Regions from separate parts of the Streptomyces sp. NPDC014864 genome, predicted to be linked through region 2. Evidence: riboswitches for the same ligand, from Rfam matches in the RefSeq annotation. Region 2 holds a riboswitch; each other region holds the start of a gene.

Region 1 (7,470 bases), on a different contig from region 2:
CACGCAGGCAGACGGCGGTTTCGCGCCGCGCCCCGGCTTCCGTCCGCTGACCCGTTTCGAGGGCCAGGGACTGGACAAGGGTCATGTGGTGAACGATCTTCTCTTCCGCCGCGTACCGCACTGAGACCGGCCTCCGCACCACCTGCCGGAGCAGCCTTCCGCCGAGCGTCCCGACCGCGCCTGAAGCAATGTGCCAGGCCCCGTCGCGGGCGGCGTCCTCCCTCGTTAGGGTCAATGCCGTGGCCACCTGTCCCCCGTACCCGCCCCACCCCGGCGGACCCGTTCCCGGACCGGCCGGCGGCCGGCCGCGTCATGCGCACTGGTGGCAGAAGCGATGGGTGCGGTACGGCGCGCCGGCCATGCTGCTCGCCCTGTCCGGGCTCGTCATCCTCGCGCTCGTGCGCCAGCAGACCGGCACCGAGGGGTTCCTGGTCGGGCTGGGGCTCGCCGTCCTGCCCGTGCCGCTGCTCATAGCCGCCTTCCGCTGGCTGGACCGGGTCGAGCCCGGCCCCTGGCGGAACCTGCTGTTCGCCTTCGCCTGGGGCGCATGCGCGGCGGCGCTGGTGGCCATCGTCGCGAACAGCTTCGCGACCCAGTGGATAGAGACGGCGACCGCCGACCCGACCCGGGCGGACACCCTCGGCGCGACGGTGATAGCGCCGATCGTGGAGGAGTCGGCGAAGGGCTCCGCCGTGCTGCTGCTCTTCCTCTTCCGCAGACGGGACTTCACGGGGATCGTCGACGGCGTCGTCCTGGCCGGGGTCACCGCCACCGGCTTCGCGTTCACCGAGAACATCCTCTACCTCGGCACCGCCTTCGGCACCGACCAGCTCACCGGCGGCCGGGGCATCGCCTCCGTCACCGCGGCGACCTTCTTCGTGCGGATCATCATGTCGCCGTTCGCGCACCCGCTGTTCACCGTGTGCACCGGCATCGGCTTCGGCGCCGCCGCCGCGCTCGCCGCGGACCGCCGGCGCGTGCGGCGCGTCCTGCTGCCCCTGAGCGGACTGCTGCTCGCGATGAGCATGCACGCCCTGTGGAACGGCTCCGCCACGTTCGGCACGTACGGCTTCCTCGCCGTCTACGCGGCCTTCATGGTGCCCGCGTTCGGGCTGCTGACCTGGATGGTCATCTGGACCCGGCAGCGGGAGCTGCGCACCGTGCGCGAGGAACTGCCCGCGTACGCCGCCGCCGGGTGGCTGACCCCCGCCGAGCCGTTCGCGCTCGGCTCCATGCGGGCGCGCAGGCTGGCCCGGGAACACGCCCGGCACCACCTCGGCAAGCCGGCCGGCCGGGCGGTCGCCCAGTACGAGGCGTACGCGACCTCGCTGGCGTTCCTGCGGCACCGGGGGCGCCGGGGCCGGGCCGGGGCCGACTTCGTCGTCCGGGAGCGGGAGCTGCTCGGCGAGCTGTGGGCGCGCCGCGAGGTGGCCCAGCCGGCCCTGGACCACGCGGCGCGCAGAACCGCCCCGCCGGTCCCGGTCGTCGCGCCGCCCTGGCCGGTGTACGGCGTCTACGGCCGGCCCGCGACCCATGTCACCCACGATCCGGCGACCCCCTATCCCGCTTACAACCCGTACCGGACCTGACCGGCCCTGGGACGGGCCGGGTCGGGACGGGTCGGGTCGGGTCGGCTCGGCTCGATCAGACTCGGTCGGGTCCGGGGGGCGGGCCCGGCAGAAGTGCTGGAGCAGCCGCCTCGCGAGGCCGCGGAGCCGCGGCCGGCGACGGTCGAACCGAGCCGGGTGAAGCCGGGCAGGCGTAGTCGTCAGACCGAAGCAGGGCCGTAGTCGTCAGACCCACGCCGAGGCCGACAGGCCGTGGTCGTCCGGCCGCTGCCGAAATCGGCGGACCGGGCCGTCGGGCCGATGCCTCCCTCAGCCTGGCGAGGTCCTCCTCGGTCAGGGTCAGGCCCGCCACCTTCAGCAGGGCCGGGAGCGAGCTGCCCCGGGATGGGGGCGGAGGCGATGGGCGCGATCACCGTGGGCTGGGCGGCGAGCCAGGCGAAGGACGCCTCCTCGTCGGCGGTCCGGCCGAAGACGTTGCCGCCGAGGGCGAGGAGGAAGACCTCGAGGTCGGACGAGCCGAGCGTGCGAAGAGAGCGATGGAAGACATCGACAAACGCGCCGGAGCCGCCCGTTCCGGCCAGAGCGGCTCCGTGGGGAAAAGATTGCGCAGACCCGGTGGGGTCAGGGGGTGAGGCCCTTGTCGCGCAGCCACGCCATCGGGTCGATCCCGGTGGCCTGGCCGTCGGGGTGGACCTCCAGGTGCAGGTGCGGCCCGGTGACGTTGCCGGTGGCGCCCACGCGGCCGATGACGTCGCCCGTGCTCACCTTCTGGCCGACCTTGACGCTGATCGAGGACTGGTGACAGAACCACAGCTCGGTGCCGTCGTCGAGGGTGAGGACGGTGCGGTAGCCGTAGGCGCCGGCCCAGCCCGCCTCGGTGATGGTGCCGCTGTGGATCGCCTTGATCAGGGTTCCGGTGGGAGCGGCGAAGTCGAGGCCGGTGTGGTAGCCGGAGGACCACATGGAACCGGGCTGGCCGAAGGTGCCGGTGATCGTGTACGAGGGGGTCGGCAGCGTGTACTGCTTGGCCAGCTCGGCCAGGCGCTCGGCCTCGGCCTTCCGCTTGGCCTCCTCCTCCGCCTTCTGCTTCGCGGCGGCGGCCTTCGCCTCGGCCTCCTGCTGCGCCTTGGCTGCGGCCTCCTGGGCCTGCTTGGCGGCCGCGGCCTCGGCGGCCTCCTGGGCCTTCGTCTCGACCTGGGCCTGCTGTTGCTCGGCCTGCGCCATGATGCGGTTGCGCAGCGCCTCGCCCGCGTCGGAGGCGCTCTCGGTGGTCTCGGCGGTGCTCGTGCCGAGGGTGCTGAGCGCGGTCGCGGAGCCCTCGGGGGCCGCGGGCGCGTCGTCGAAGAGGGAGCCCACGGAGGGCAGGTCGGGCATGGAGATGGACACCGGCGGCTTGCCGGTGTGGGCGCTGGCCATGCCACCCGCGCCGACGGCGGCTATGACGCCGACACCGAGGACGGTGGAGCTGCGGGCGAGCCCACCGCCGCGCTGCTTGGAGACGCGGTGCCGGCCCCGGACCGGCCGGACGGACTCCTCGGTGGGATTCCACTCCTCCCAGGGGCCCTCGTCGGTGGGGTGACTGCCGTAGCCGAAGGTCTCGGTGCGCTGACCCGGCACGAACGGGGCTTCAGGGGCGGGGCGGTTGGACGCCACTCGGGCGTGCTCCTTTCCTTCCGTCTCGCCTACCGGGTTAGCTGACGGGTTCGGAGCGGGAAGGTCTCCTACACGCGTAAACCAGACGTGCGAGCACGGCGGTTGACGCCCGATTCACCCCAAGTTGGTGGTTCCCCGGTTCCCTTGCGGGATTCGGCGCGCGCGCACGGAGCCGTCGCTTGTGACGGCTGGGACGACCGCGCTGCGTTATCGAACGTTAATAGACGCGAGCCTCTGATTCCAAGCCGTCCGGCTTGATCATTAAACCTTTTTGGTCAGACGTTCGGGCCATGCGCGACGAAAATCGGGCGAGTTGACCAGCCCTCCGCGGCACCGGATTTCTGACGGTGCATCACTTTCTCTGCGCTCCGGCACGGATCGCTCACCCGCCGTGACAATGATCAAGGGCGGCACCCGCCGACCGGGCATACGCGCCGAGGGCGTCCTCCAGGGACCTGAGGGCCGGCCGGAGGACACGGTGGGACGAAAGCACTCAGGGCCGGAATCCTTGATCGGATTCCGGCCCTGAGTCTTCAGTAGCGGGGACAGGATTTGAACCTGCGACCTCTGGGTTATGAGCCCAGCGAGCTACCGAGCTGCTCCACCCCGCGTCGTGAGACCAACTGTACCCCATCCGCGGGGCCGAATGCACACGCATGGAGTCCGGCCACCGCCCCGCGCCGCTACCGGGCCGACGGCGCGGGCCCGTTCAGCCGGTCAGATGCCGGTTCGGCGCCTTGGCCCGTTCCTCCAGCTCAGGGACGAGTACGGTCCGCGCGCCCCCGGCCTCGAGCATCCCGGACCCGTCGGCGCCCTCGACGAACGTGTCCGGTTCACGCCAGGCCGTGACCACCCGCCGTACACCCGCGTCGAGGATCAGCCGGGCGCACGGGCGGGGCCGGGAGGCACGCCGGGCGCACGGCTCCAGACTGCTGTAGACGGTGGCACCGGCCAGCCGCGGGTCCGCCGGGTCCACCTTGGCCAGCGCCGCCTCCTCCGCGTGCACGACGGGGTCGTCACCCTCCCGTGAATGGCCCCGGGCGAGCTCGGTGCCGTCGGCGGCCACCACCACCGCGCCCACGCTGAACGCGCTCCGCGAGGGCGGGCAGAGCGCCGCCAGGTCGCACGCCAGCCGGAGCCAGTGCCGGTCCGCGGGCGAGGCGAGCGCCCCGGTGCCGGGAGCCGTCGGCTCGTAGCGCATGAGGACGACGTCCTCGATGGCCCGCGTCTCCACGAGCCTCAGCCGTCCGCCCTGGTAGGTGCCCGGCCCGAACAGCCGCGGCGCCCGCGGGTCGCCCACGAGGAGCGGGGCGAGCACGAGCTGGAGCTCGTCCGCCAGGCTCTGCTGGAGCAGCTGGGTGTGCACGGTCCCGCCGCCCTCCACCATCAGCCGCCGTACCCCGCGCACGTCGTGCAGGTGCTCCAGCAGCCGCCGCCAGTCGAGTTCGGCGCCCAGCGGGACGACGTCGGCGGCGAGGCCGGCCCCGCGCAGCCGTTCGGCGCCCCGGTCCGTCGTGTAGACGGCCTTCTCGCCGCCCGTGTGCCAGAACCGCGCGGCCGGGTCCAGCTCGCCGGCCGCGCTGACCGTCACCTTCAGCGGGTACTCCGGCTTCCCGGCGGCGACCCGGGCGGCCCGCCGCTCGGGCGAGTTGACCAGCAGTCGCGGATTGTCGGCGCGGATGGTGCCGGCGCCGACGAGGATCGCGTCGACGGAGGCGCGCACCTCGTCCACCCGGTCGAAGTCGGCGGGGCTGGAGAGCAGCAGCCGCTCGGGGCCGGTGTCGTCCAGATAGCCGTCGAGGGAGACGGCGGCGGACAGCAGGACGTACGGACGGGGCATCGGCGCGCGCTCTCTCTGCGGGAACGGAACTGCGTGAGCCGCCAGGGAAGTTGCCGCGGAAACGCCTGAAGCCCCGCCACGGAGTCCTCCGGGGCGGGGCCTCTCTCGTAGGCCCTGTGGGACTCGAACCCACAACCAATGGATTAAAAGTCCACTGCTCTGCCAATTGAGCTAAGGGCCCAGGCGATGTTGCCTACCCGAGCATAGCCCGAGCAGGCCGCCTGTCCGATCGGGTATCGGGGGTGCCGGGCCGGAAGTGTGCCGTGAGGGTGTCCAGGTGGCCGGTCGGGAGAGTGCCGTGCGGGTGCCGGGTGGCCGGTCGGGGGCCGGCCGTGCGGGTGCCGGGTGGCCGGTCGGGGGCCGGCCGTGCGGGTGCCGGGTGGCCGGTCGGGGGCCGGCCGTGCGGCGGCGGGTGGCCGGTCGGGGGCCGGCCGTGCGGCGGCGGGTGGCCGGTCGGGGCGGGCAGTGCGGGCGGCGGGCGGGGTCGTTCGGGTCAGGGGTCGGCCGGTTCGGGGGCGCCGGTGCGGGCGGCCTCGCGGGCGAGGGTGCGTGCGTGGGTGGGGTTCAGGAACCAGTGGCGCGCGGAGGCGAGCCACCAGGTCGCGGCGAAGCCGAGGACCACCAGAACGGCGACCGGGGCGTAGTTGAACGTCTCCCAGGTGACCGGGGAGACCTGCGGCAGCATGAACAGGACAGTGATCACGCCGACCCAGGCCACCGACACCACCCCGATCGCCTGCGACCAGCGGCCCAGGTGCCAGGGCCCGCGCTCGAAGGCCGCGCCTTTGCGCACCCGGAGCAGGGTCGGCACGACGTAGGCGATGTAGAGGCCGATCACCGCGATCGAGGTGACCGCCGCGTAGGCCGTGACGTTGATCAGGTACGGCAGGCCCAGGGCCAGCGCTCCGAGCGCCGCCAGCCAGACCGCCGCGACCGGGGTACGGGTCCGCGGGCTGACGGTGTGCCACACGTGGGAGAAGGGCAGCGCGCCGTCGCGGGAGAAGGCGTAGATCATGCGGCTGTTGGCCGTCACCGACGCCATGCCGCAGAACAGCTGCGCCCCGATCACCACGAGGAGCAGCAGCTTGCCCGCGGTCGCGCCGAGGGCGTCCAGCAGGATCTGGGCGGGCGGCGCGCCGGTCGGCGACGCGAGCTCCTTGTCGTAGGACTGGATCGCGAAGGTGAAGCCGAGCAGCAGGACGAAACCGGCCACCCAGGAGGTCCAGATGGAGCGGACGATGCCCTTCGGGCCGGCCGTGGACGCGTCGTGCGTCTCCTCGGTCATGTGGGCGGAGGCGTCGTAGCCGGTGAAGGTGTACTGGGCCATCAGCAGGCCCAGCAGGACGACGTAGACGCCGCTGCCCCAGCCCGTGTTGTTGACGAACTCGGTGAAGACGAAGGACGCCGACTGGTGCCGCTCCGGCACGAGGGCCAGCGCGCCGACGATCACCGCGACGCCCAGCACGTGCCACCACACGCTGACGCTGTTGAGGAGGCCGACGATCCGTACGCCGAAGGTGTTGAGCAGGCCGTGCAGCAGCAGGATCGCCGCGAAGAGCAGGACCGTGCGGCCGGGTGTGACGTGGAAGCCGAACTGGAGGTTGAGGTAGGCGCCGAGGAAGGAGGCGGCGCCGAAGTCGATGCCCGCCGTCACCGCCACCTGCCCCAGCACGTTGAACCAGCCCGTGAACCAGGCCCAGGCGGCGGCCGTCCTCGGCGGCGCCAGCCGGTGGGCCCAGAAGTACAGGCCCGCGGAGGTCGGGTACGCCGAGCAGATCTCCGCCATCGACAACCCGACGAACAGCGTCATGAGGCCGACCGCCACCCAGCCCCAGGTGATCACGGCGGGGCCGCCGGTGTTCATCCCGAAGAGGTAGAGCGTCAGACAGCCGGACAGGACCGAGATGATCGTGAAGGAGACCGCGTAGTTGGCGAACGCCGACATCCGGCGGGCGAGGACCTGGGTGTAGCCGAGCTGGGCCAGCCGCTCTTCGTCCGACGGCCCGCTCGTCCTGGTGTCATCTGTCATGCACCCAGCGATTCCCTGACCGAGGGCGTGACATGCGACACACGAAAGGTGCTGTGGCCAAAAGTCACGGCGAAGGGCCCGTACGACATCGGTCGTACGGGCCCTTGGTGACTCAGGCGTCGCGCCGCTCGGGCGCCGCGCTGCTCAGGCGGTGAGCCTGTCAGTCGGCGGGCCTGTCAGCCGTTGCGCTTCCAGCGCGGCTTGTCCTCGCGGCGGCCGAAGGAACCGGTACCGGTACCGGTACCGCGGTGGTCGTCACGACGGCCGTACGGGCGGTCATGGCCGGAGGAGCGGAAGCCGGGGCGGTCACCCTGGCGGTCGCGGTTGAACGGGCGGTCGCTGCCGCGGTGCCCGCCCCGCTCGTCGCGGCGCGCGGGACG
Region 2 (7,470 bases):
TCGCCGAGACCGGTGGACAGGCCCTTGCTCTTCAGGACCTTCTTCAGGGTGTGGTAGACCTCGGTGCCCCAGCGCAGGGCCTCGGAGAAGGACTCCGCGCCGATCGGGGCGATCATGAACTCCTGGATGTCCACGTTGGAGTCGGCGTGCGAACCGCCGTTCAGGATGTTCATCATCGGCACCGGCAGCAGGTGCGCGTTCGGGCCGCCCAGGTAGCGGAAGAGCGGGAGGTCGCTGGCCTCGGAGGCGGCGTGGGCGACGGCGAGGGAGACGCCGAGGATGGCGTTGGCGCCGAGGGAGCCCTTGTTGTCGGTGGCGTCCAGGTCGAACATGGCCTGGTCGATCAGGCGCTGCTCGGTGGCGTCGTAGCCGACCAGCTCCGGGCCGATCTGCTCGATGACGGCGAGGACGGCCTTCTCGACGCCCTTGCCGTGGTAGCGGCCCGGGTCACCGTCGCGGAGCTCGATGGCCTCGAAGGCGCCGGTGGAGGCGCCGGACGGGACGGCGGCACGACCCGTGCTGCCGTCGTCGAGGCCGACCTCGACCTCGACCGTGGGGTTGCCTCGGGAGTCCAGGATTTCCCGGGCTACGACGACGTCGATGGACGGCACGAGCATCTCCTTCGTGGATGTGACGCTGGTTGTGCGGGGCTGGGTGCCTTGCGCCTAGAGCCTAACCGCCACGGGCCGCCGGCCGACCGACCGACCGTCCCGTGGACAGGCTGACCGTACCCATTGTTCACGCGCGGAACAAAGAGGCCGGGGAAACCGGGACCACGTGGAGAGACAAAAAGCCCCGCCCCGGGTGCGTACGGGGGAACACGCACCGGGGCGGGGAGCCCGTGAGGGCGGGAAGCGGCCCCTCGCGTGACCCCAAGGGGGGCGAGGTCACGCGCGGGAGGGGCCGGTGGTCCGGCTAGGGGGCCGCTGTCACTTCAGGTGCAGCTGCTGGCCCGGGTAGATCAGGTTGGCGTCCTGGACGATGTCCTTGTTCAGCTCGAACAGCTTCTTCCAGCCGCCCTGCACCTTGTGCTTCTGGGCGATGGTGCTGAGAGTGTCGCCGGCGACCACCTTGTACTCGCCGTCACCCTTCTTGACCTTCTTGCCGGTCGGGGTGGTGACGGTCTTCTTGGCGGCCGGACGCGTCGCGGAGCGGTTGGCGGCCTGCTTCTCGGTGGAGCGGGTGGTGGTGCTCTTCGTCGAAGTGCCGGTGCCACCGTTGTACGGGGTGCTGGACAGGTTCTTGCCGCAGACCGGCCAGGCGCCCTTGCCCTGGCTCGCGAGAACCTTCTCGGCGACGGCGATCTGCTGCGACTTGCTGGCCAGGTCGGCGCGGGAGGCGTAGGCGGTGCCACCGAAGGCGGCCCAGGTGGAGTTGGTGAACTGCAGACCGCCGTAGAAGCCGTTGCCCGTGTTGATGGACCAGTTGCCACCGGACTCGCACTGGGCGACCGCGTCCCACTCGGAGGCGGTGGCGGCGGAGGCCGTGCCGGTCGCCATCAGCGGGGCGGCGACGGCGGCGCCGGTGACACCGGCGAGGGCGATGGCACGGGTGGCCTTGGACGGACGACGGTGCTTGCCCTTGCTCGAAAACAGCATGGTGGATCCCCTCACCGACGCCTGCGAGGTGAGCTGTCGGGTTCGGGCCGGTTGAGTTGCCCGGCCGTGCCCCTTGCGGCGCACGGCTTCACCCCTAGCCGGTCCGGCTCAACCGCCGGACACGGCACTTACCTTGGGTCCCCCGCTCCTGCCTACGGCGCATGACGCGACGACTGGTCCCGGGCGGCCGCTGGCAGGATTCGGCGTTGCGACAGCCGGGGCTCGTGGTGACGAGCGGACACGACCGTAGGCACGCGATCCGGGGAATTTCAAAGACGATCAGGGCTTCTGAGACCCATCCCACACTTTCACCTAATCGGACATTAGGTGCTAAATGCTCCCCGAACTCCCCCTACTTTTGGGTGGTTTCGGTAGGGAGATCAAGGGTCTGACCGGCGAAAATGTGATTCGGGTCGGCGCCGATCGCATCCTTGTTCGCCGCATAGAGCGAACGCCATCCGCCGTCGAGGTCAAGGGAGTCGGCGATGGACGCGAGCGAGTCCCCGGCACGGACGGTGTACGAGTCGTCCACCGTGGCGCGCGCGTCGGCGTCGCCGCGCGAGGCGTGCCGGCCGGAGGAGGTGTCGAACCGGACGTCGGCCGGGTCCTCGGCCGCGCTGCCGCCGCGGTGCCGGCCGCCGCCGATGGAGCCGGTGTCCACCAGCGCGGAAGAACCGCCGACTTGGGCGTAGTTGTCCGAGTAGTCCACCTCGGGAGACATCGAGGGTGAGCTGCTGGAGTCATGCGATGCACCGGCATCAGCGGATGTGTCGGACTTGCCCGATTCACCCTTCGCGCCGGACGGCGAGGACGACGAGGGCGAAGTCGAGGGCGTAGCGCTGGACTCGTCGGAGCCGGACGAACCGGACCTGTCGCGCGAAGAGCCGGACGAACCGGACGAATGGGAGATGCCCGGCGCCATGTTGGACAGTCCCGAGTCGGTCGAACCGGACGAATCGGAGGAGTCGGACGAGCCGGACGAGTCACCCCCCAGGCCGGTGTCGACGTTCGCCGCGCCGGAGTCCTTGGTGAGGCCGGACAGCAGACCGCAGGTGGGCCAGGCCCCGGGACCCCGGTCGGCGAGTATCTTCTCGGCGACCGATATCTGCTGGGACCGGCTGGCCTGGTCCGCGCTCGGGGCGAAGGAGACGCCGCCGTACTTCTCCCAGTCGTCCTGGGTCAACTGCAATCCGCCGTAGTAGCCGTTGCCGTTGTCGGCGCTCCAGGAGCCGCCGCTCTCGCACTCCGCCACCTTGTCCCACGTGGTGCCCTCGGCCGCGCTCGCGCCGGAGGCGGCGAGCAGCGGAAGGGCGATGGCGGATCCGGTCACACCGGCCGCGACGAGGATGGCCGGGGCCTGGCGGGGGCGACGGTGACGGCCGTTCCCGGGGAGCATGCGGAAGCCTTTCGCGTGACAGCGGTGACCGGCGCGGCGGGAAACGCTCTCCGCCACGCTGAAGCGTGAACGTAGCGGGTGCCGATCACTTGTCACAAGTTCATGCCGCGCAGATCACGTGAAGATCACATAGTTGAGAGCGTGTCACTTTTCCTTCACCGGCGCACCGGCCGGGGGACGACACCTGCCGTACTCAGCCAAGGGGCGTGAACCGGACGGGCAGCGTGCGCAGGCCGCGCATGATGAGCCCGCCGCGCCAGCGCAAGTCAGCCGGGTCCGCGTCGAGTCGGAGGTCCGGGAGCCGGGTCAGGAGGGTGGCGAGCGCGGTCTGGCCCTCCAGCCGGGCGAGCGGGGCGCCGAGGCAGTAGTGGATGCCGTGCCCGTAGCCGAGGTGCTGGTTGTCGCGCCGGCCGAGGTCGAGCACGTCCGGGTCGGCGAAGCGCGCGGGATCCCGGTCGGCGGCGGCGAGGACGACGAGGACCGGGTCGCCGGGCGCGATGTCCTGGCCGCCGATGGTGAGCGGCCGGGTGGCGAACCGCCAGGTGGCCAGCTCCACGGGGCCGTCGTAGCGCAGGAGTTCCTCGACCCCGCTCTCCAGCAGGCCGCGTTCCCCGGCCGCCAGCGACTCCTCCAGCCGACGGCGCTGCCCGGGATGGGTGAGCAGGGCGTAGGTGCCGTTGCCGATGAGGTTGACGGTCGTCTCGAAGCCCGCGAAGAGGAGGATGAAGGCCATCGCGGCGGCCTCGTTCTCGGTGAGGTGCTCACCGTGGTCGGAGGCGCGGATGAGACCGGAGATGAGGTCCTCGCCCGGACCGGGCTCGGCCGGGAGCGCCGCGCGCTTGCGGTGGATGAGGTCGGCGAGATAGCCGCGCATCCGCTTCACCGCCCGGGCGACCCCGCCCCGCGGGCCTCCCCCGTGCCGGATCATCATGCCCGCCCAGTCCCGGAAGTCGTCCTGGTCCTCGCGCGGGACGCCGAGCAGGTCGCAGATGGCGTAGATGGGGAGCGGGAAGGCGAACTCGTGGATGAGGTCGGCGGTGCCGCGCTCGGCGAACCGGTCGATGAGGTTGTCGGCCAGCTCCTGCACACGCGGCGCGAACTCGGCGACGCGGCGGGGCGTGAACGCCTTGCTGACCAGCCGGCGCAGCCGGGTGTGGTCCGGCGGGTCGATGTTGAGCAGATGGGTCATCAGCTCGGCCTTGCGCTCGCCGGGGATGCCGGTCTTGCCCTTGGCGTGCGCGGGCTCGTCGTGGTGCGCCGGGTTCTTGCTCAGCCGCTGGTCCGCCAGGGCCTGTCTGGCGTCGGCGTACCGGGTGACGAGCCAGGCCTCCACCCCGCTGGGCAGCCGGGTGCGGTGCACCGGGGCGTGCTCGCGCAGCCAGGCGTACGCCGGGTAGGGGTCGCTCGCGAACTCCCAGGTGAAGAGCTCGGGGGCGGGGCCGCCGGGGTCGGGCCGCCCGGGCGCGGGCCGGTCCGGCGCGGGCTCGTCCGGAGCCGGACGGGCCGCCGTGGTCGGGCCCGGCGCGGGCTGATCCGGGGTCGGCCGGCCCTGCGCGGGATCGTCCGGGACCTGCCGGGCCGAGGCAGGCTCGTCCGGAGCCGGACAGGCCGCCGTGGACGGGCCCGGCACGGGCTGGTCCGGGGTCGGCCGGCCCTGCGCAGACCGGCCCGATGCGGGCTGATCTGGGCTCGGCCGGTCCGACGCGGGCTGGCCGGGCGGGGGCTGGGCGGGTCCGGGGTGGTCCGGTGGGGGCTGGGCGGTCACTCCTCGACGTTATCCGGCCGCGCGGCGGCCGCTCGCTCCGTCTCCCTGATGGCGTCGCGGTAGGCGCGGGCCGCCGCGCGCAGCGCCGCCTCCGGGTCGACGCCCCCGGCCTCGGCGCGGGCGGCCATCGCCAGCAGCTCGTAGCCGACGCCCTCCGCCTTCGGCAGCGGCACGTCCAGGCCCGCCGTGCGCACCCGGGACGCCAGCTTCGCGGCCAGGGCGAGACCGGGCTGGCCGAGCGGGACGCCCTCGGTGACGGAGGTCCGGCGCTTCTCCTCGGCCTTGGTGCGCAGCCAGTGCTCCTTGACCTCCTCGGGGGTGGCGGCCGTCTCCTCCCCGAAGACATGCGGATGGCGGTGGATCAGCTTGGCGACGATGCCGCCGGCGACGTCGTCGATGGAGAACGGCGCCTCGGGGTCCTCCTCGGCGATACGGGCGTGGAAGACGACCTGGAGCAGGACGTCCCCGAGCTCCTCGCGCAGCTCGGCGCGGTCGCCGTCCTCGATCGCCTCGACGAGCTCGTACGCCTCCTCGATGCCGTACTTCGCCAGGCCCTGGTGGGTCTGGCGGGAGGACCAGGGGCACTCGGCACGGATACGGTCCATGACCTGGACCAGGTCGAGCAACCGGGCGCCCGGCAGGTCGTAGGAGGCGGGCAGCAGCTCCAGCTCCGGCATGACGATCCGGCCGGAGCCCGCGAGACGGGCGAGCCCGTCGGTCAGGGCCGGTTCGCCCTCACCGGTCGCCACCACCACGACCGTGCGGCCGCCGGCACAGGCCGCGACCAGCTCCTCGGCGGTCGGCGCCGCCTCGTCCACGGCCACGCCCGCCTCGCGCAGGTACGGCAGCTGCGGGTGCGCGCCGTCCGCGCACAGCACCCGGTCGGCCGCGTGCAGCGCCTGCCAGGCGGGCCAGGACAGCAGGCCCGGGGCGACCCGGTGGCTGGTCGTGAGCAGGACGACGCGGCCGGGGGCGGCGGCCGGCGCGTCCGGAGCGGCGTCGATGCTGGTGGTGTTCACGCTCCGAACGTAACGCACGGGACCGACGGCCCCGCGAGCCGTCCACGGAGGTCCGCCGGGCCCCGCGGGGGCTCGCCAGGGGCCGGGCGGACACCGCCGCCGGACCGCGCGCGCAAGGCGTGGGTGTCAGGCGCCCGTGTCAGGGCCTGCGTATCGGGCGTGCGCGTCAGGCCGTCTGCTGCGTGGTCTGCGTGGAGACCTCGCGCAGCCACGGGGACTTCGCCTCGACACGGCTGCTCTTCTGCACGTCCCAGCTGCCGTAGCGCGGGTTGAGGTCGATGCGCAGCGACCGGGAGGCGTCGGACAGGGCCTTCCAGAAGGCCGGCTGGCTGGTGTCGGCGTGCAGCTTGGTCGCCAGCTTCTGGGCCTCCAGCTGGAGGCGGAGGTTCTCGTCCAGACGCTTGGGCGGCACCCCGTACTGCTGGAGCCAGGCCGTCTGCAGCCCCTTGCGGCCGCCCGCCTGCCGCTCGAGACCGGTGCGCATCTGCTGGATCTCCCGGCGGCTGACGGAGACGCCCGCGTCCCGGGCGGCCCGGTCGAGGACCCGGTTGAGGACCAGCTGGTGCAGGGTGTCCCGGGCGAGCGTGCCGGTCCGGGCGACCACCCGTTCGTACTGCGCCGCGTCGGGCACCGCGGCGCGCTGCGCCCGCCGTACCTCGTCCACCCTGCTCTGCAGCTGCGCGACGGTGATCCGCTGCCCGTCGACCACGGCGGCGGCGCCGGGGTGGGCGTCGTTCCCGCAGGCGGTGAGGGCGGGGGCCGCAGCGGCGATCACGGTGGACAGGACGAGCGCGGTGCGACGGCGGCGGTGCAAGGAAGCCTCCCGAGGAGAGATTGTGCGACGGTGCACAAAGTCTTGCGATGATCGATGGTAGGCAGCGGCCGGGCTCCGGCCAACCCATTGGACCAACGATTCACCACGAGTTCGGGCACCGCCTCGCCGCCCGGGCCCTCAGCTCGCTCGCGCACCGCGGCACCCCCGGTGGCTCAACCCCGGTGGCTCAGCCCGCTCGCGCACAGCCGCACGGCCGCACCGCCTCGCCGCCCCGCAGCTCAGCTCCGGTCGCGCACCGCCCGCTCGACGGCCGCGGCCACGTCGGCGCGCACCCCGTCGCCAGCCGCGACCGTGGTCACGTTCCCGCCGGAGCGGCCACCGCCGCCGACCAGGACGAAGCCGACCTTCGCGTACCGCGGTGCGGTCTGGGCCGCCGCCGTGGTCTCGGGCCGGCCGACGGCCAGGACGACGTCGCAGGAGCGCTGCAGCATCCCGTTGAGGAAGGGCCGCGCGTTGCCGACGCTCTGCTCGCCGCTCACCTGGGAGTAGCTGACCCGGGCGTGGGTGGCGAGGGAGGCGTCCTGCATGCCCTGCCAGACGCGGGCGGCGGTGGTGCCGGTGATGCCGTCCTTGCCGGTGAGCAGGCAGGCGTCGGTCTCGGTGTAGTGCCGGGCGCGGGTCTCGGGGATGGGCGGCCGGTCGTCGTGCCCGAGCAGCAGCACGCCCGCCACGACCAGCGCGGCAACGACGGCCACCGCGCCCGCCGCGAGGGCGATGGTGCGCCCGCGCAGCGAGCGCAGCCAGGTGCCGGCGGCCCGCCCCACCCCGGCGAGCCGCCCGCCCTCCGGGGTCCGCGCGTCCTTCGCCGGACGCGCCTGCGTCACCTGTCTGACCTGCTTGGCCACGAGAACCGCCCG
Region 3 (7,470 bases), on a different contig from region 2:
CCAGTACTGCAGGCACATCTTGGCCGCCACCTCGACCGACACCGAACCGGAGTCGGCGAGGAAGACATGCTCGAGTCCCTCCGGCGACATGTCGACAAGGAGCTTCGCGAGTCGGACGGCGGGCTCGTGGGTGAGCCCGCCGAACATCACATGACTCATCCGCGCCAGCTGCGCGCGGGCCGCCTCGTTGAGCACGGGGTGGTTGTAGCCGTGGATCGCCGACCACCACGACGACATGCCGTCGACCAGTTCGCCCGCGCCGTCGGCGAGCGTCAGCCGCACCCCGCTCGCCGACTCCACGACCAGCGGCTCCTGCCGGCCGGGCATCGGACCGTACGGATGCCACACGTGCCGCCGGTCCAGCTCCAGCAGGTCGGGCACGCGCCGGCCGGACGGATCAGGCATTGGGCGCGAGGTCCGTTCCGGCCCCCCGGCGGCGTACGGCGACCAGGTCGGTGCGCGGCTCACCGGCGGCAGGCGCCGGCGCCGGGGCGGTACCGCAGACCCCGCCGCCCTCGTGCGACCCGCATCCGCCGCTCTCCCGGGACCCGCAGCCCTCGCCCGCGTCCACGCCCTCGCCGGACTCGTTCCCGGCACCCGCGTGCGCACCGCAGCCCACGCCCGCGCTCTCGTGCGAGCCGCAGCCGCCGCCGGCCGTCGCGCGGTGCTCCGGCAGCGTGACCTGCTCGGCGCCCTCCACCTCGAATCCGGCGTCCGCGATCATGTCCAGGTCGGCCTTGCCCGCCTGGCCCTCGCTGGTGAGGTAGTCGCCGAGGAAGATGGAGTTGGCCAGGTGCAGGGCCAGCGGCTGCATGCTGCGCAGGTGGACCTCGCGGCCGCCCGCGATGCGCACCTCCACGTCCGGGCAGACGAACCGCGTCATGGCCAGGATCCGCAGGCAGCGCTGCGGGCTGAGGTTCCACTCCTGGGCGAGCGGGGTGCCCTCGAACGGGATCAGGAAGTTCACCGGAACGGAGTCCGGGTCCAGCGCGCGCAGCGAGAAGACCACGTCGACGAGGTCCTCGTCGCTCTCGCCCATGCCGGCGATCAGACCGGAGCAGGCGGACAGCCCGGCCGCGTGCGCCTTCTGCACCGTGTCCACCCGGTCGGCGTAGGTGTGGGTGGTGGTGATGTCGCCGTACGTCGCCTCGGAGGTGTTCAGGTTGTGGTTGTAGGCGTCGGCGCCGGCCTCGCGCAGCCGCTCGGCCTGGCCGTCGGAGAGCAGGCCGAGGCAGGCGCACACCTCGACGCCCTCGTTCTGGTCCTTGATGGCCTTGATGGTCTGGGAGACCCGGTCCACGTCCCGGTCCGTCGGGCCGCGCCCGCTCGCCACCAGGCAGACCCGCTTGGCGCCTCCGGCCAAGCCGGCGGCGGCCGCCTGGGACGCCTCGTCCGGCTTGAGCCAGGTGTACTTGAGGATGTCCGCCTTGGAGCCGAGCCGCTGGGAGCAGTAGGAGCAGTCCTCGGGGCACAGGCCGGACTTGAGGTTGACGAGATAGTTGAGTTTCACCCGTCGGCCGAACCAGTGGCGGCGTACCTTTCCGGCCGCGGCCACCACATCGAGCAGGTCGTCGTCGGAGGTGGCAAGCACGGCCAGAGCTTCCTCGCGGGTCGGCAGCTCGCGCCGAAGCCCCTTGTCCACCAGCGTGTTCAGCAGGTCCATGAGAGCCGATCCTGTCCTACGGGGGTGCCCCGGGCCAAGGAGAGTTTGCACAACAGCGACCGATCGACGTGTGGGTATTGCCACACCATGGGGTGTCGGCCGTGCCGCTAGGGTCTGTCCACCGCCTACAAAAGCCCCGGAGGACCCATGGCGTTCCGCTGGATCGACGAGCAGGCCCGGGCGCGCCGCCGTGCCGGACTCGTCCGGACCCTGCGGCCCCGTCCGGCCGAGTCGCCGCTGCTGGACCTCGCGAGCAACGACTACCTGGGGCTGGCGCACCACCGGGAGGTCACGGAGGGGGCGGCGGACGCGGCTCGTACCTGGGGCGGCGGCGCCACCGGCTCGCGGCTGGTCACCGGCACGACCGAACTGCACACCGAACTCGAACGGGAACTGGCCGACTTCTGCGGCTTCGAGGCGGCGCTGGTCTTCTCCTCCGGATACGCCGCCAACCTCGCCGCGGTCACCGCGCTCGCCCCCCACGGCTCGCTGATCGTCTCCGACGCCGGCAACCACGCCTCGCTGATCGACGGCTGCCGGCTGGCCCGTGGCACCACCCAGGTCGTGGAGCACGCCGACCCGGAGGCGGTGCGCAAGGCCCTGGGCACGCACGACGGGCCCGCGGTGGTCGTGTCGGACACCGTCTTCTCGGTCGACGGGGACGCGGCCCCCCTGGCCGGACTCGCCGCCGCCTGCCGGGAGCACGGCGCCGGGCTGGTCGTCGACGACGCGCACGGCCTGGGCGTGCTCGGCGCCGGTGGGCGCGGCGCCCCGCACGCGGGGGGACTCGCGGGCGCCGACGACGTGGTCGTGACGGTCACGCTGTCCAAGTCGCTCGGCAGCCAGGGCGGCGCCGTGCTCGGGCCCGCCCGGGTGATCGACCATCTGGTCAACGCGGCCCGCACCTTCATCTTCGACACCGGGCTCGCCCCCGCGGCGGTGGGCGGCGCCCTGGCGGCGCTGCGGCTGCTGCGCCGGGAGCCGGAGCGGGCGGCCCGGGCGCGTGCGGTGGCGGCCGAGCTGCACGCCCGCCTGACCGCCGAGGGCCATCAGGCGGTACGTCCGGACGCCGCGGTCGTCTCCGTACGGGCACCGTCCTCGGAGGCGGCCGTGCGGTGGGCGGCCGACTGCCGTACGGCGGGCCTGGCCGTGGGCTGCTTCCGTCCTCCTTCCGTGCCCGACGGCATCTCACGGCTCAGGCTGACCGCCCGCGCGGACCTCTCATCGGCGCAGATCGAACGCGCTGTTCGGGTGATCGGCGGGACGCGACCATGAGTCGGCGTGACACGGCCGTTTCTCGCGCGATGCGGATGTGGTCAGTCGGTTCGGGGGTACGGGATGTACGTCGGGGGTGTACGGCGGTCCGTCACCGCAGCGCGGGGAGGAACCCCGCCCAGCTCTCGGGGGCGAAGAGCAGCGCCGGCCCGGCCGGGTTCTTCGAGTCGCGCACGGCGAGCAGACCGGCTCCGGGGCCGGAGCGCGGCGTGGCCGTCTCGACGCAGTTGTTCGCTCCCGTGCTGTAGCTGCTGCGCAGCCATCGCACGCCGTGCAGATCGGTACTGGAGGGTACGTTCCGAGGCAGAGCAGACATGGTGCCTCCCAGCGCTGTCAGGCGCCCTCACCCATCGCGGCGATGAAATCCAACGAGTCCTCGGGGGAAAGGGCGTGGATTTGAAGGGTGTTGAAGGCCTCGGTGTAGGCCTCTAGGTCTTCTTTCCGTTCGAGATAGAGGCTACTCGTCAAGTGGTCGAGGACAACCACATCCAGATCAGAAGTGCTCAGGAATGAGAAAATAACGAAAGGCCCGGTGATGCCGACGTGCGCCCCGGCGCCGAACGGCAGGACCTGGAGCCGCACTTGGGGCAGACGCGCCGCCTCCACCAGCCGGTGCAGCTGTCGCGTCATCACCTCGGGCCCGCCGACCTCACGGCGCAGCACGGCCTCGTCCAGCACCGCGGTCAGTTCCAGCGGCGGCCGCGCGCGCAGCACGTCCTGCCGGGCCAGCCGCACCTCCACCAGCGCGTCCAGGCGTTCGTCGTCGAGCCCCTCGACAGCGGCACGGGTCACCGCGCGGGCGTATTCGGGGGTCTGGAGCAGTCCGGGGACGACCGAGGTCTCCAGGGTGCGCATCCCGCTTGCCTGGGACTCCAGGCTGATGAAGTCCCGGTAGGTGGGCGGCAGTACACCGCGGTACGCGTGCCACCAGTGATGTCGGCCCCCGCCGTCCTCGGACCCGGCCAGCACTATCAGCAGCTCGCGCAGCTGGGCATCCGCGACGGCGTAGGCGTCCAGAAGCAACCGCACGTCGGCCGGTTTGACCCCGCTGGCCCCGGTCTCGATCCGGCTGACCTTCGACTGGTGCCAGCCCACCAGCCGGGCCGCCTCACCGCTGGTGAGACCCGCACCGGTGCGCAGCGCGCGCAGTTCGGCGCCCAGTTTCCGACGGCGCACCGCGGGACCGTTCTGCATGCGCTCCCACCTACTCCCTCCAGGCCGCCCAAATACGCTCTGCCGTCGCAGAGTTCACCGCTTCGAGCGACAGATATATGCATATCCTGGTGGATCGCCACCGCGAGCGACGCGGTAATGGCAGTCTGACGACGAAGCACCAGTCCGGGACCGTACTCGAACCATCCGCTCCGTGTCGGACTGCGGTCCCGTGGGAAAGGGACGACGCCGCCATGGCAGACCATCTGGAAGCATCCGTCACTCTGCCGAGCGATCCGGCCTCGGTCGCCGCGGCCCGCGCCTTCGTGGTGGGCATCCTGGCGGAGTGGGGCCTGCCGTCGGACTCGGAGACCGCCGACACCGTCCGCCTCATGGTGTCCGAACTCGCCACCAACGCCGTGCAGCACACGTTCGGGCAGTCGCCCACCTTCACGGTGGACCTGGTGCTCGCCCGCGAGGAGCAGTTGCGCATCGGGGTCACCGACAGCCACCCGCGGTTCCCGAAACGACTCCCGGCCGCCGTCCAGCAGGACAACGGCCGGGGCATGGTGATCATCCGGTGGCTCACCGTCGAGTGTGGCGGCAGTATGACCGTGCGGCCCACCCCCGAGGGCGGCAAGACCGTCTGCGTCGAGCTTCCGTGGACGGCGCGGGTCCGTCCGGGTCCGGTCCCGGCCGCCGGTCAGCAGGAGCCGTAGGGCGGCGGCCTGCGGGGGCCGGACGGAGCGGGCCCGACGGGGGACCGCGGGGCCGGGGTCCTACAGGGCCCGCGGAGGGCGTGCGAAGCGGTCGGCGCGGGCCGTGACGGAGCCGGGGCGCCGGACGCCCCGGCGGGTGGTGACGGCGCCCTGGGCGCCGTCACCGTGTCCAGCAGGGTCAGCTGACCCGGCCGTACCAGACGCTCCGCGTCCAGATCCTCTCCAGCCTCACCACGTCCCCGGTCTTCGGTGCGTGCCAGATCTTGTTGTGACCCGCATAGATGCCGACGTGGTACACGTTGGAGCCCGAGTGGAAGAACACCAGGTCCCCGGCCCGGCGGCTCTTCGCGGAGATGTGGTGGGTCTTGTTGTACTGCTGGGCGGCGGTGCGGGGCAGCTTCTTGCCCGCCTTCTTGAACGAGTAGAGCGTCAGCCCCGAGCAGTCGAACCTCCGCGGGCCCGACGCGCCCCACTTGTAGGGGGCGCCCTTCTTGGAGGCCGCGACCTGGAGGGCCTTCGTCGCCGTCGTGGCGGCCGCGGCGTCGGTGGCGAAACCCGGGACCACGATGGAGCCGCCCACGGCGGCAATGGTCAGCGCCGAGGCGGTGCCGGCCCGGGCCATCAGCGACGGGACACGATTGAGCGCAGTCATGCGCAACCCTTCGTCAACCGCCTGTGAAGGATGACCTGTCGGATTCGGGCTGGCGAAGTAGCCCGGCCGCGTTGCCGCGGCTTCACCCCAAGGGCTGCTCGGCCCGGCCATGGTGTGACCGTTCCGGCGACCCGTCGTGCTTGGGTCCTCCACTCCTGCCGATGCACTTCTGTCGACCGGTCATCCGGGCGGCGGCAGGACTCGGCGTCCGCCCGGACCGCCCCGCCGTTGTGGCGGGGGCTTGTCGTCAGACAGGGATCTTCACCCACTCATGTCCGAAAATCCCAACGGAATCGGGGATTTGTGTTGTTACTCACCACTCACCCGTTCGGGTGGACACTCACACGATCGAATGAATGTCCCATCCCCTGACGACCCCCGGACCAGCACCGGAAGGGCCCATTCCGCCAACCGGGCGCGTGTGTTGCGCAACTCGGAGGGACCGGAAAAGGCAGCGCCACTTACGCCATTGAGCGGTAACCCGTTCGGCCCGTTTCGGGTCGGCCGCCAACGTCCCGTGCGGAGCGCGGACATGGCGGTCGGCGGAGTGCGGCGGCGCCCGCCGGGTCAGTCCGGCGGCAGCGTGACCCGGGCCGTGCGCCGCTCGCCGTCCAGCACGCGCAGCGCCCGCGCCAGGGTGTCCGAGTGCAGTTCCGTCTCGCCCCGCTCGTGCATCAGCGCCAGGGCGTCGCGCAGCTCGATCGTCCTGCGGACGAGGGCCTGAGCGGCTCTCAGGGCCCGGTAGGTGCCCTCGTGACGGGCGGGGTTGACACGGCCCAGCAGATCGACGGCGTCCAGGTAACGGTCGATCAGCTCGGCCTCCGCGCGCGTCAGTGCGGGCAGCGGCGGCAGCTCGGGAGGCAGCACCGGCGGCTCACCTCGCGTCCGGCGCGGTGGCGGGGCCCTTGCGGCTCTCGACGATCCGGTCCACCAGCCCGTACTCCAGCGCGCCCCGGGCGTCGAGGACCGTCGTCCGTTCGAGGTCCGCGCGTACCTGCTCCCGTGTCCGTCCGGTGTGCCGGGCGAGCAGCTCCTCCAGGCGGGCCCGGGTCCGCAGCAGTTCCTCGGCCCGGATGGCCAGGTCGGACGCCTGACCCTCCGTCGGCTCGGGCAGAGCGGGCTGGTCGAGGACCACACGCGCGCCCGGCAGCGCGTACCGCTTGCCCGGGGTGCCCGCCGCCAGCAGCAGCGCGGCGGACGAGGCGACCTGGCCCAGGCAGATCGTCTCCACGTCACAGGTCACGAAGCGCATCGTGTCGTAGACGGCCGTCGCCGCGGTGAACGAGCCGCCGGGGGAGTTCAGGTACAGCGAGATGTCCCGGTCGGGGGACTGGTGTTCGAGGTGGACGAACTGCGCCGCCACGTCGTTCGCCGCGGTGTCGTCGACCGGGGTGCCGAGGAGGACGATCCGCTCCTCGAGCAGCCTGGAGTACGGATCCAGGGTGCGCCGGCCGGCGCTGGTGTGCTCGGTGAACTCCGGCAGGACGTAGCGGGCGGACGGTCGGATCATGACGTACCCCTCCATGCGACTGGCCGTGGCCGGCAGAGCTGCTGTCTGTAAAAAATGTACAGGACGTACGTAAGCCGGTGGAGGTCGCCGGGCCGTGCGGGAGGGCGCCGGGTCGTGCGCGGCGCTCTCCTGCGCGAAGCTGGGGGCACGGCCTCTCGACCACCCAGAGGACTGCCATGGCGTTCTCCGAGACTTCCCGGCGGCACCCCCGCCCGCGGCCGCCCGTCTCCGGCCTGGCGCGGGAGAACGAGCTGCTGCGCGAGGAGGTCGCCCAGCTGACGTGCGCCCTGACCTCGCGCGCCGTCATCGACCAGGCCATCGGCGCCGTGGTGACCCTCGGCCGGATCGCGCCCGAGGACGCCTGGCAGGTCCTGAGGGACGTCTCCCAGCACACCAACACCAAGGTGCGCACGGTCGCCGAGCACGTGCTGAAGTTCGCCCAGGGCGGCGCCCTGCCGGACCCCGAGCTGGACGAGCTGAGAAAGGCCCTCGGCCGGCG
Region 4 (7,470 bases), on a different contig from region 2:
CGTGCACGAGGCCCCGCCCGGCTATCTGCGCGCCGCCCAGGAGCTGCTGCACCGGCACAAGGCGCTGCTCGTCGCGGACGAGGTGCAGACGGGACTCGGCCGCACCGGCGACTTCTACGCCTACCAGCACGAGGACGGGGTGGAGCCGGACCTGGTGTGCGTGGCGAAGGCGCTGTCCGGCGGTTATGTGCCGGTCGGCGCCACGCTCGGCCGGGACTGGATCTTCAAGAAGGTCTACTCGTCCATGGACCGGGTGCTGGTCCACTCGGCCAGCTTCGGGTCCAACGCCCAGGCCATGGCGGCCGGACTCGCCGTGCTGTCCGTCCTGGAGAACGAGCAGATCGTCGCGGGCGCCCGGGCCACCGGCGAGCTGCTGAAGTCGCGGCTCGCGGCCCTGACCGAACGCTACGAACTCCTCGCCGACGTGCGCGGCCGGGGCCTGATGATCGGCATCGAGTTCGGCCGGCCCCGGTCGCTGAAGCTGCGCGGCCGCTGGACCGTGCTCCAGGCCGCCCGCAAGGGCCTGTTCGCGCAGATGGTGGTCGTCCCGCTGCTCCAGCGGCACCGGATCCTCACCCAGGTCTCCGGCGACCATCTGGAGGTGATCAAGCTGATCCCGCCGCTGATCATCGGTGAGCGGGAGGTGGACCGCTTCGTGGACGCCTTCACCGCCGTGATGGACGACGCCCACGGCGGCGGACTGATGTGGGACTTCGGGAAGACACTGGTGAAGCAGGCCGTTGCCCACCGGTAGGTCAGGGAGCCGGCCGCGGGTCCCGCCTTTTGCCTCTGAGGCAATAAATTTGCCCCAGAGGCAAGGATGAGGCTCAATGGAGACATGAGCACTCCCGAGCCCGAGCCCTCGGCGGGACCGGTCGAGGACCTTCCCGCCGTCGCCCCGCAGCTGCGTGCGCTGCGCCGCCGCAGCTCCCTCACCCTGGAGGCCGCGGCCCGCGCGGCCGGGCTGTCGCCCGCCCACCTCTCCCGCCTGGAGACCGGACAGCGCCAGCCCTCCCTGCCCCTGCTGCTCGCGCTCGCCCGTGTCTACGGTACGACGGTCTCCGAACTGCTCGGCGAGAGCGTCGCCGCCCCGGACGCCGTGGTGCGCGCTGCGGACATGGAACCGACGCGGGCGGGCGGCTGGACGTACTGGCAGGCCGGCGCGCCCGGCCGCGGGATGCAGGCCCTGCGGGTCCACGTGCCCCACGGCTCCCAGGGCGACGTCGTGCGGGTGCACCCGGGCGAGGAGTGGCTGTACGTCCTCAAGGGGCGCCTGCGCCTGCGCCTCGGGGACACCGCGCACCTGCTCGCACCGGGCGACAGTGCCCACTTCGACTCGCTGACCCCGCACCGGATCGCCGCCGAGGATCCCGACGGGGCCGATCTGCTCTTTGTCCACACCCTGCTGCAGAGCCCCACGGCCGCGCTGTGCCTGGGCCCCCACACCGGAGACAAGTCATGAGTGACATGGAAGAGAAGTTCCCGCGAGCCCTGTGGATCCGGCTGATCATCTACATCGCCGTCGGGCACGTCTTCGCGGCGTTCGTCTGGCTGCTGTTCGAGGTGGGCGCCAAGTAGGGACACGCGAAGGGGGAAGCGCGAAGTGGGGAGCCGGAGCGGGCCGAGCAGTTCCATGACCTCGGGGGAGTAGGCCGAGGCCGCGCTGCTGCTGCGGTGCACCTTGTAGCGGCGGTGCTTGGCGTTCGACTCCAGGTAGTCCGCCCGGATCGCGTCCTCGTCCACGCCCACGGCGAGCAGGGTCACGGCGATCGACAGGCCCGCGCGGTCCTTGCCCGCCGCGCAGTGCATCAGGGCGGGGACGCTGTCCTGCGCGAGGGCGTGCAGCACGTGGGAGTGCTCGGCGGTGCGCTCGGTGATGATCATGCGGTAGGAGGCGATCATCCGGTTCGCCGCCTTGCCGTCCGCGAGGATCGTGCGCAGCTGGTCGAGGTCGCCGTCGCGGACCATCCGCCAGAACTCGGCGCCGTCTGCCGGGTCGCTCAGCGGCAGGTTGACGTTGCGCACGCCGGGCAGCTCGACGTCCGGGCCCTCGAGCTTCTTGTCGGCCGCGTTGCGGAAGTCGAAGATCGTGTGCAGGCCGAGGGAGGACAGAAAGGCCGCGTCCCGGTCCGTCGCGTGCGCGAGGTGGCCGCTGCGGAACAGCACTCCGTGCCGCACCCGCCGTCCGTCCACGGTCGGCAGCCCGCCCACGTCGCGGAAGTTGCGCACTCCGGCCAGCTCTGGTTCGGTCGACGGGACCTGCTGCGTCACGGGGGCTCCTCCCACTCGGTCGGCCCGGCCCGAAAGGCGGGGCCTGGGCCCGCCGTCACGGCTCGTCGGCGGGCGCGCCTTCCGACGATACGACATGGGTTCCCAGGGCAACGGCCTGGCCACGGGCGAGGAAGCCTCCCGGTCGGCGGCTGCCCCGCTCCGCGGCGACGGCCCAGGCGATCCACCGCCCTTCTTTCGCCTTCCTGTCCTATATGGGCAATTTATCGGTATTGAGCTATTAGGTCCCAACTCGTCGGCCCCTGGGGGCTGCTGACGGGAGGTGACGTGAGCAGCGTCATACTCGTGACCCACGGTGGTCCGCCATGTCCACGTAATTACGGCGCCCTCTCTGCGGGTTGACCAAGAGGGCGCTGATCCAATGCACGGAGCGTCACGGGTTTTGCCCGAATTGGATCACGATGAGCCCCTCTGAGCGGAACCCGCCGCTTGTCCGAACACATCCCGCTCGCTTACGTTCCACCCCGATCCGGACGGACGCCTCATCCTGCCGCCGTCCGGGGCCCGCACACCCACCCGTGCACGGCAGGAGCGGGGGACCCACAGGTACAACCGCCTGTTCCGGTCTCCGGAACGGCTAGGGGTGAAGTCGCGTCCCGCGCGGCCGGGCATCTCCAGCCCGAACCCGACAGCTCACCTCGCAGGCGCCGGAGAGGAATCCGCCATGCCCGCGAAGGGTAAGCACCGCCGTCCGAAGACCCAGCGCCTGACCCGCGTCCTCGCCGCCGCCGGAACCGGTGGCGCCGTGCTCGCACTGCCCCTCATAGGCGCCGCGGGAGCCCACGCGGCCCCCGCGCAGTCCGTCACCGAGCAGACCGTCCGCAGCGCCCCGGCGGCCGCCAAGGCGCCCGCGGCCAAGGGCGCCGGCGCCCGGACCTACACCGTCCGCGCCGGCGACAGCCTGTCGGGCATCGCCGAGAAGCAGCACGTCCGCGGCGGCTGGAAGCAGCTGTACCAGGACAACCGCCGGGCCGTCGGCGACGACCCCTCGCTGATCCACCCGGGCCTGAAGCTGACGCTCGGTCACGCGGCCGCCGGCGCCACCCGGGCGCCCGCGGCCCCGAAGCCCGCGACCGCCGGCTCGTCCGCCGCCAAGGCGAAGACCGTCTCCGCCGCCCAGGTGAAGACCGCGGTCGCCCGCGCCGAGCGGACCGCAGCCACCGCCTTCACCCTGCCGGTGACCGGCGCCGCCGTCGGCACCGGCTACCACGTGGCCGGCAGCCACTGGTCCAGCGGCTACCACACCGGCGTCGACTTCGTGGTCCCGACCGGCACCCCGGTCAAGGCCGTCGGCGCGGGCACGATCGTCTCCGCGGGCTGGGGCGGCGCGTACGGCAACCAGGTCGTCCTCCGGCTCCAGGACGGCCACTACGCCCAGTACGCCCACCTGTCCGCGCTCTCCGTCTCGGCCGGCCAGGCCGTGACCCCGGGACAGCGGCTCGGTCTGTCCGGCGCCACCGGCAACGTGACCGGCCCGCACCTCCACTTCGAGATCCGCACGACGCCGAACTACGGCTCCGACGTGGACCCGGTCGCCTACCTGCGCGCGCACGGCGCCCCCGTCGCCTGACGCACGCGCCCCCGCCACCACCTGCCCGGCACGCCGCCGAAGGCCGGACCCACACCCCCCGGGTCCGGCCTTCGGTGTGCTCTATTCCTGTTCGGCCACATTCACCCAGTGGCTTATCTCACCGTCCGTCAACCCTTGCCTACGGTCGCGTAGGTCACATTCCAAGGTGAATCATGGGCCGATGTGGCAGACGATTCGAAGAGTGACAGCAGAGCAGTGATCGGGTCGTACGTGGCGGTGGGGGACAGCTTCACCGAGGGCGTCGGCGACCCCGGCCCCGACGGGGCGTTCGTCGGCTGGGCGGACCGGTTCGCGGTCCTGCTCGCGGACCGACGTCCCGAGGGCGGCTTCCAGTACGCGAATCTCGCCGTGCGCGGCAAGCTGCTCGACCAGATCGTGGCGGACCAGGTCCCGCGGGCCGTGGAACTCGCCCCGGACCTGGTGTCGTTCTGCGCGGGCGGCAACGACATCATCCGTCCCGGCACGGACCCGGACGACGTGGCGGAGCGGTTCGAGAAGGCCCTCGCCCGGCTCGCCGCCGCGGCCGGCACCGTGATGGTCACCACCGGCTTCGACACCCGGGGCGTGCCGGTGCTCAAGCACCTGCGCGGCAAGATCGCCACCTACAACGGTCATGTGCGGGCCATCGCCGACCGCTACGACTGCCCGGTGCTCGACCTGTGGTCCCTCAAGGCCGTCCAGGACCGCCGGGCCTGGGACCACGACCGGCTGCACCTGTCGCCGGAGGGGCACACCCGGGTGGCGCTGCGGGCCGGCCAGGTCCTCGGCCTCGACGTGCCGGCCGACCCCGAGCAGCCCTGGCCGCCGCTGCCGCCGCGCGGCGCCCTCGGCATCCGGCGCGACGACGTCCAGTGGGCCCGGGAGTTCCTGGTGCCGTGGATCGGCCGCCGCCTGCGCGGCCAGTCCTCCGGGGACCATGTGACGGCCAAGGGCACGCTGTCGCCGGCCGACATCAGGAGCCGGATCACGACGGTGGCGTGAGGGCGGCCGGCGGCCGCCCCGGACCGGGGCGCACGCCGGAGCACAGGGGCACGGCGTCCCGGCGTGGAGCCGTGCCCCTCGCCGTACCGGCCGGCACTCGCCCCGGCCCGCGCCGGGGCCTGTGCACGGCTCGGCTTCACCGTCCGGCGTTCGTCAACGCCTCCCGCTCCAGGCCCAGTTCCCGAGCCAGTGCCTCGTCGACCCATTCCCGGGCCCGCGCGCGGGAGATCCCGCCGCCGTACGCCGTCAGCTGCACGGCGAGCCCGTCGAGCAGGGCCGTCAGACGCAGCGCCGCGGCTCCGGGGTCCGGGCACCGGAACTCGCCCGCCGCCACACCCTCCGCGACGACCTCGGCGATCGCCGCCTTCCACTGCCGGTCGAGGCCCTGGGCGACCTCCCGCAGGGCGGGCTCGCGCAGTGCGGCCGCCCACCCCTCGATCCACAGCCGCCAGCCCTTGGCCTGCCCGGTCGGGGCGTACCAGCGGACGGCGGCCCGCAGCCGCCGCAGCGCCGTCGTCCGCCGGCCCAGCAGCTTGCGCAGCTGCGCCAGATCGTCCTCGGCGGCATGGGCGAAGGCGGCCGCGACCAGCCTCTCCTTCGTCGAGAAGTGATAGAGCACCAGCGCGTTGCTCACCCCGAGCACCGAGGCCACGTCGGCGATGCGCACCGCCGCCACGCCCCGCTCCTCGATCTGCCCGATGGCGGCCCGCAGCAGCTCCTCGCGCCGCTCCGCCACGCTCAACCGCACTCTCGCCACGCGGTCACCCTAACTCCCCCCGCATCCCGCCCGTTTGGCGCGCACGGCGGCACGGCTCGCGGGTCCTCCCGCGCCCTCGTCCCGTCCCGCGGGCCGCGGCGGACGGCAGGCTGCCGGAGGGCCCCGCGCGGCGGCCCTCCATAATGGAAAATCTGACCGACTCCACCTGGAGGTACCGTGGCCGGCTTCCGTTCCCTGAGCTCCGGGCTCCGCGCCCTGCAGCCCGCGGCCCTCGGCGCGGCCCCCGGCGGTGAGCGCATGGCGCGCATCCGCCGGTCGCCCCACTTCAAGGACGGCGTCTTCCAGAACCCCGGGGGCGTCACGCGCACCCGGCCCTCCGGCTCGACGGCGGCCTTCGCCAAGCTCTACTTCGACAAGGACGCCCGCCCCCGCCGGGCCCCCTCCGGCACCGTGCCGGTGCACGCCACCACGCTCGCCGACCTGTCCCGGCCCCCGGCCACCGGCCTGCGGCTGACCTGGATGGGGCACTCCAGCGTGCTGGCGGAGATCGACGGGCAGCGAGTGCTGTTCGACCCGGTGTGGGGCGAGCGCTGCTCCCCGTTCCCGTTCCTCGGGCCCCGACGGCTGCACCCGGCACCGCTGCCGCTCGCCGCGCTCGGCCCGGTCGACGTGGTCGTCATCTCGCACGACCACTACGACCACCTGGACCTGCCCACGATCAAGGAACTGGCCGGCACGGACACGGTCTTCGCCGTGCCGCTCGGCGTCGGCGCCCACCTCGAGCACTGGGGAGTGTCCGCCGACCGCCTGCGCGAGCTGGACTGGCACGAGGCCGCCGAGGTCGGCGGGCTCACGCTGACGGCGACGCCGGCCCGTCACTTCTGCGGTCGCCGGCTGCGCAACACACAGCACACGCTCTGGGCCTCCTGGGTGGTCGCGGGCGACGAGCACCGGATCTACCACAGCGGCGACACCGGCTACTTCGACGGCTTCCGGGACATCGGCGCCGAGCACGGCCCGTTCGACGCCACGATGATCCAGATCGGCGCGTACTCCGAATTCTGGCCCGACATCCACATGACACCCGAGGAGGGCACGCGCGCCCATCTCGACCTCCAGGGCGGTCCGTCGGGCGGCCCGATGCTGCCGATCCACTGGGGCACGTTCAACCTCGCCCCGCACGCCTGGGCCGAGCCGGGGGAGTGGACGAAGGACGCGGCCGCGCAGGCGGGACACCCGGTGGCGCTGCCCCGGCCGGGCGAGCCCTTCGAGCCGGGCGCGGACCTTCCCGCGCGCCCCTGGTGGAGGGACGTGTCCCTGCCACTGGACCGCAAGTGGCCCGTCACGAAGGCCACTCCGACGGCGTCTCCCGACGACCTCGACCTCGTGGGCGAGGACTGACCGACCGGATCCGCCGACCAGATCACCGCGGGCACGTTCGGAACCGCGAAGTACGTCACCGACCTGCTGTGCGCTGGAGCGACGGTGAGGTCACCGACCACACCACCGTCGGTGACAAGGGCTTCGGCACCGAACACCGGCTGATGAAGCCGAAGAGCGCCTGGAAGGACGCCACCCCGGTGACCGCGGGCGACTTCACCGCGGGCGGCAACTGGGACACCCTGGTGCGCTGGTCCGACGGAAGGGTCTCCCAGTTCCAGGAGACCGGCCCCGGCGGTGTCGGCAAGGAGGTGCGGATGGCTCCGGCCGGCAGCATCTGGTCCCACGACTCGGTGATGACGGCGGGCAGCTACGACTCCAACGGCCGGCCGGACGACCTGGTCGTCCGCTGGTCCGACGGCGAGACCACCGTGTACACGCACACCGGCGCCACCTTCGGCACCGAACGCATGCTCGTCGCCCCGAAGTAATGCCCCGCGACCCGCCCGGC

Evidence for each region. Region 2 has a riboswitch for cyclic di-AMP ahead of ACF1A5_RS18425 (transglycosylase family protein). Riboswitches for the same ligand answer to the same signal wherever they lie in the genome.
Region 1: linked by a shared signal. The riboswitch ahead of ACF1A5_RS30980 (M23 family metallopeptidase) and the one ahead of ACF1A5_RS18425 (transglycosylase family protein) in region 2 are both predicted to bind cyclic di-AMP.
Region 3: linked by a shared signal. The riboswitch ahead of ACF1A5_RS15665 (C40 family peptidase) and the one ahead of ACF1A5_RS18425 (transglycosylase family protein) in region 2 are both predicted to bind cyclic di-AMP.
Region 4: linked by a shared signal. The riboswitch ahead of ACF1A5_RS31975 (peptidoglycan DD-metalloendopeptidase family protein) and the one ahead of ACF1A5_RS18425 (transglycosylase family protein) in region 2 are both predicted to bind cyclic di-AMP.

What each region holds. Positions count from the first base shown of each region.
Region 1 covers NZ_JBIBWT010000025.1:15,004-22,473, forward strand. The annotation lists gene trmB (tRNA (guanosine(46)-N7)-methyltransferase TrmB) at 1-124, shown strand, start outside; gene ACF1A5_RS30975 (PrsW family intramembrane metalloprotease) at 240-1,589, shown strand; gene ACF1A5_RS30980 (M23 family metallopeptidase) at 2,190-3,221, opposite strand; cyclic di-AMP (ydaO/yuaA leader) riboswitch at 3,233-3,390, opposite strand; tRNA gene ACF1A5_RS30985 (tRNA-Met) at 3,759-3,832, opposite strand; gene ACF1A5_RS30990 (dihydrofolate reductase family protein) at 3,931-5,061, opposite strand; tRNA gene ACF1A5_RS30995 (tRNA-Lys) at 5,170-5,242, opposite strand; gene ACF1A5_RS31000 (amino acid permease) at 5,555-7,090, opposite strand; gene ACF1A5_RS31005 (DEAD/DEAH box helicase) at 7,267-7,470, opposite strand, start outside.
Region 2 covers NZ_JBIBWT010000009.1:90,378-97,847, forward strand. The annotation lists gene eno (phosphopyruvate hydratase) at 1-611, opposite strand, end outside; gene ACF1A5_RS18425 (transglycosylase family protein) at 930-1,598, opposite strand; cyclic di-AMP (ydaO/yuaA leader) riboswitch at 1,602-1,768, opposite strand; gene ACF1A5_RS18430 (transglycosylase family protein) at 1,951-2,994, opposite strand; gene ACF1A5_RS18435 (cytochrome P450) at 3,188-4,624, opposite strand; gene ACF1A5_RS18440 (nucleoside triphosphate pyrophosphohydrolase) at 4,756-5,778, opposite strand; gene ACF1A5_RS18445 (SurA N-terminal domain-containing protein) at 5,945-6,592, opposite strand; gene ACF1A5_RS18450 (hypothetical protein) at 6,832-7,458, opposite strand.
Region 3 covers NZ_JBIBWT010000007.1:296,394-303,863, reverse strand. The annotation lists gene ACF1A5_RS15695 (adenosylmethionine--8-amino-7-oxononanoate transaminase) at 1-405, opposite strand, end outside; gene bioB (biotin synthase BioB) at 398-1,663, opposite strand; gene ACF1A5_RS15685 (8-amino-7-oxononanoate synthase) at 1,811-2,938, shown strand; gene ACF1A5_RS15680 (DUF397 domain-containing protein) at 3,030-3,254, opposite strand; gene ACF1A5_RS15675 (helix-turn-helix domain-containing protein) at 3,272-4,132, opposite strand; gene ACF1A5_RS15670 (ATP-binding protein) at 4,345-4,809, shown strand; gene ACF1A5_RS15665 (C40 family peptidase) at 4,988-5,461, opposite strand; cyclic di-AMP (ydaO/yuaA leader) riboswitch at 5,465-5,646, opposite strand; gene ACF1A5_RS15660 (hypothetical protein) at 6,029-6,328, opposite strand; gene ACF1A5_RS15655 (ATP-dependent Clp protease proteolytic subunit) at 6,336-6,971, opposite strand; gene ACF1A5_RS15650 (ANTAR domain-containing protein) at 7,148-7,470, shown strand, end outside.
Region 4 covers NZ_JBIBWT010000028.1:2,741-10,210, forward strand. The annotation lists gene ACF1A5_RS31955 (aspartate aminotransferase family protein) at 1-754, shown strand, start outside; gene ACF1A5_RS31960 (helix-turn-helix domain-containing protein) at 839-1,462, shown strand; gene ACF1A5_RS31965 (DUF6126 family protein) at 1,459-1,578, shown strand; partial or broken gene ACF1A5_RS31970 (tyrosine-protein phosphatase) at 1,615-2,271, opposite strand; cyclic di-AMP (ydaO/yuaA leader) riboswitch at 2,793-2,949, shown strand; gene ACF1A5_RS31975 (peptidoglycan DD-metalloendopeptidase family protein) at 2,954-3,859, shown strand; gene ACF1A5_RS31980 (SGNH/GDSL hydrolase family protein) at 4,076-4,861, shown strand; gene ACF1A5_RS31985 (TetR/AcrR family transcriptional regulator) at 4,998-5,618, opposite strand; gene ACF1A5_RS31990 (MBL fold metallo-hydrolase) at 5,796-6,980, shown strand; gene ACF1A5_RS31995 (hypothetical protein) at 7,049-7,450, shown strand.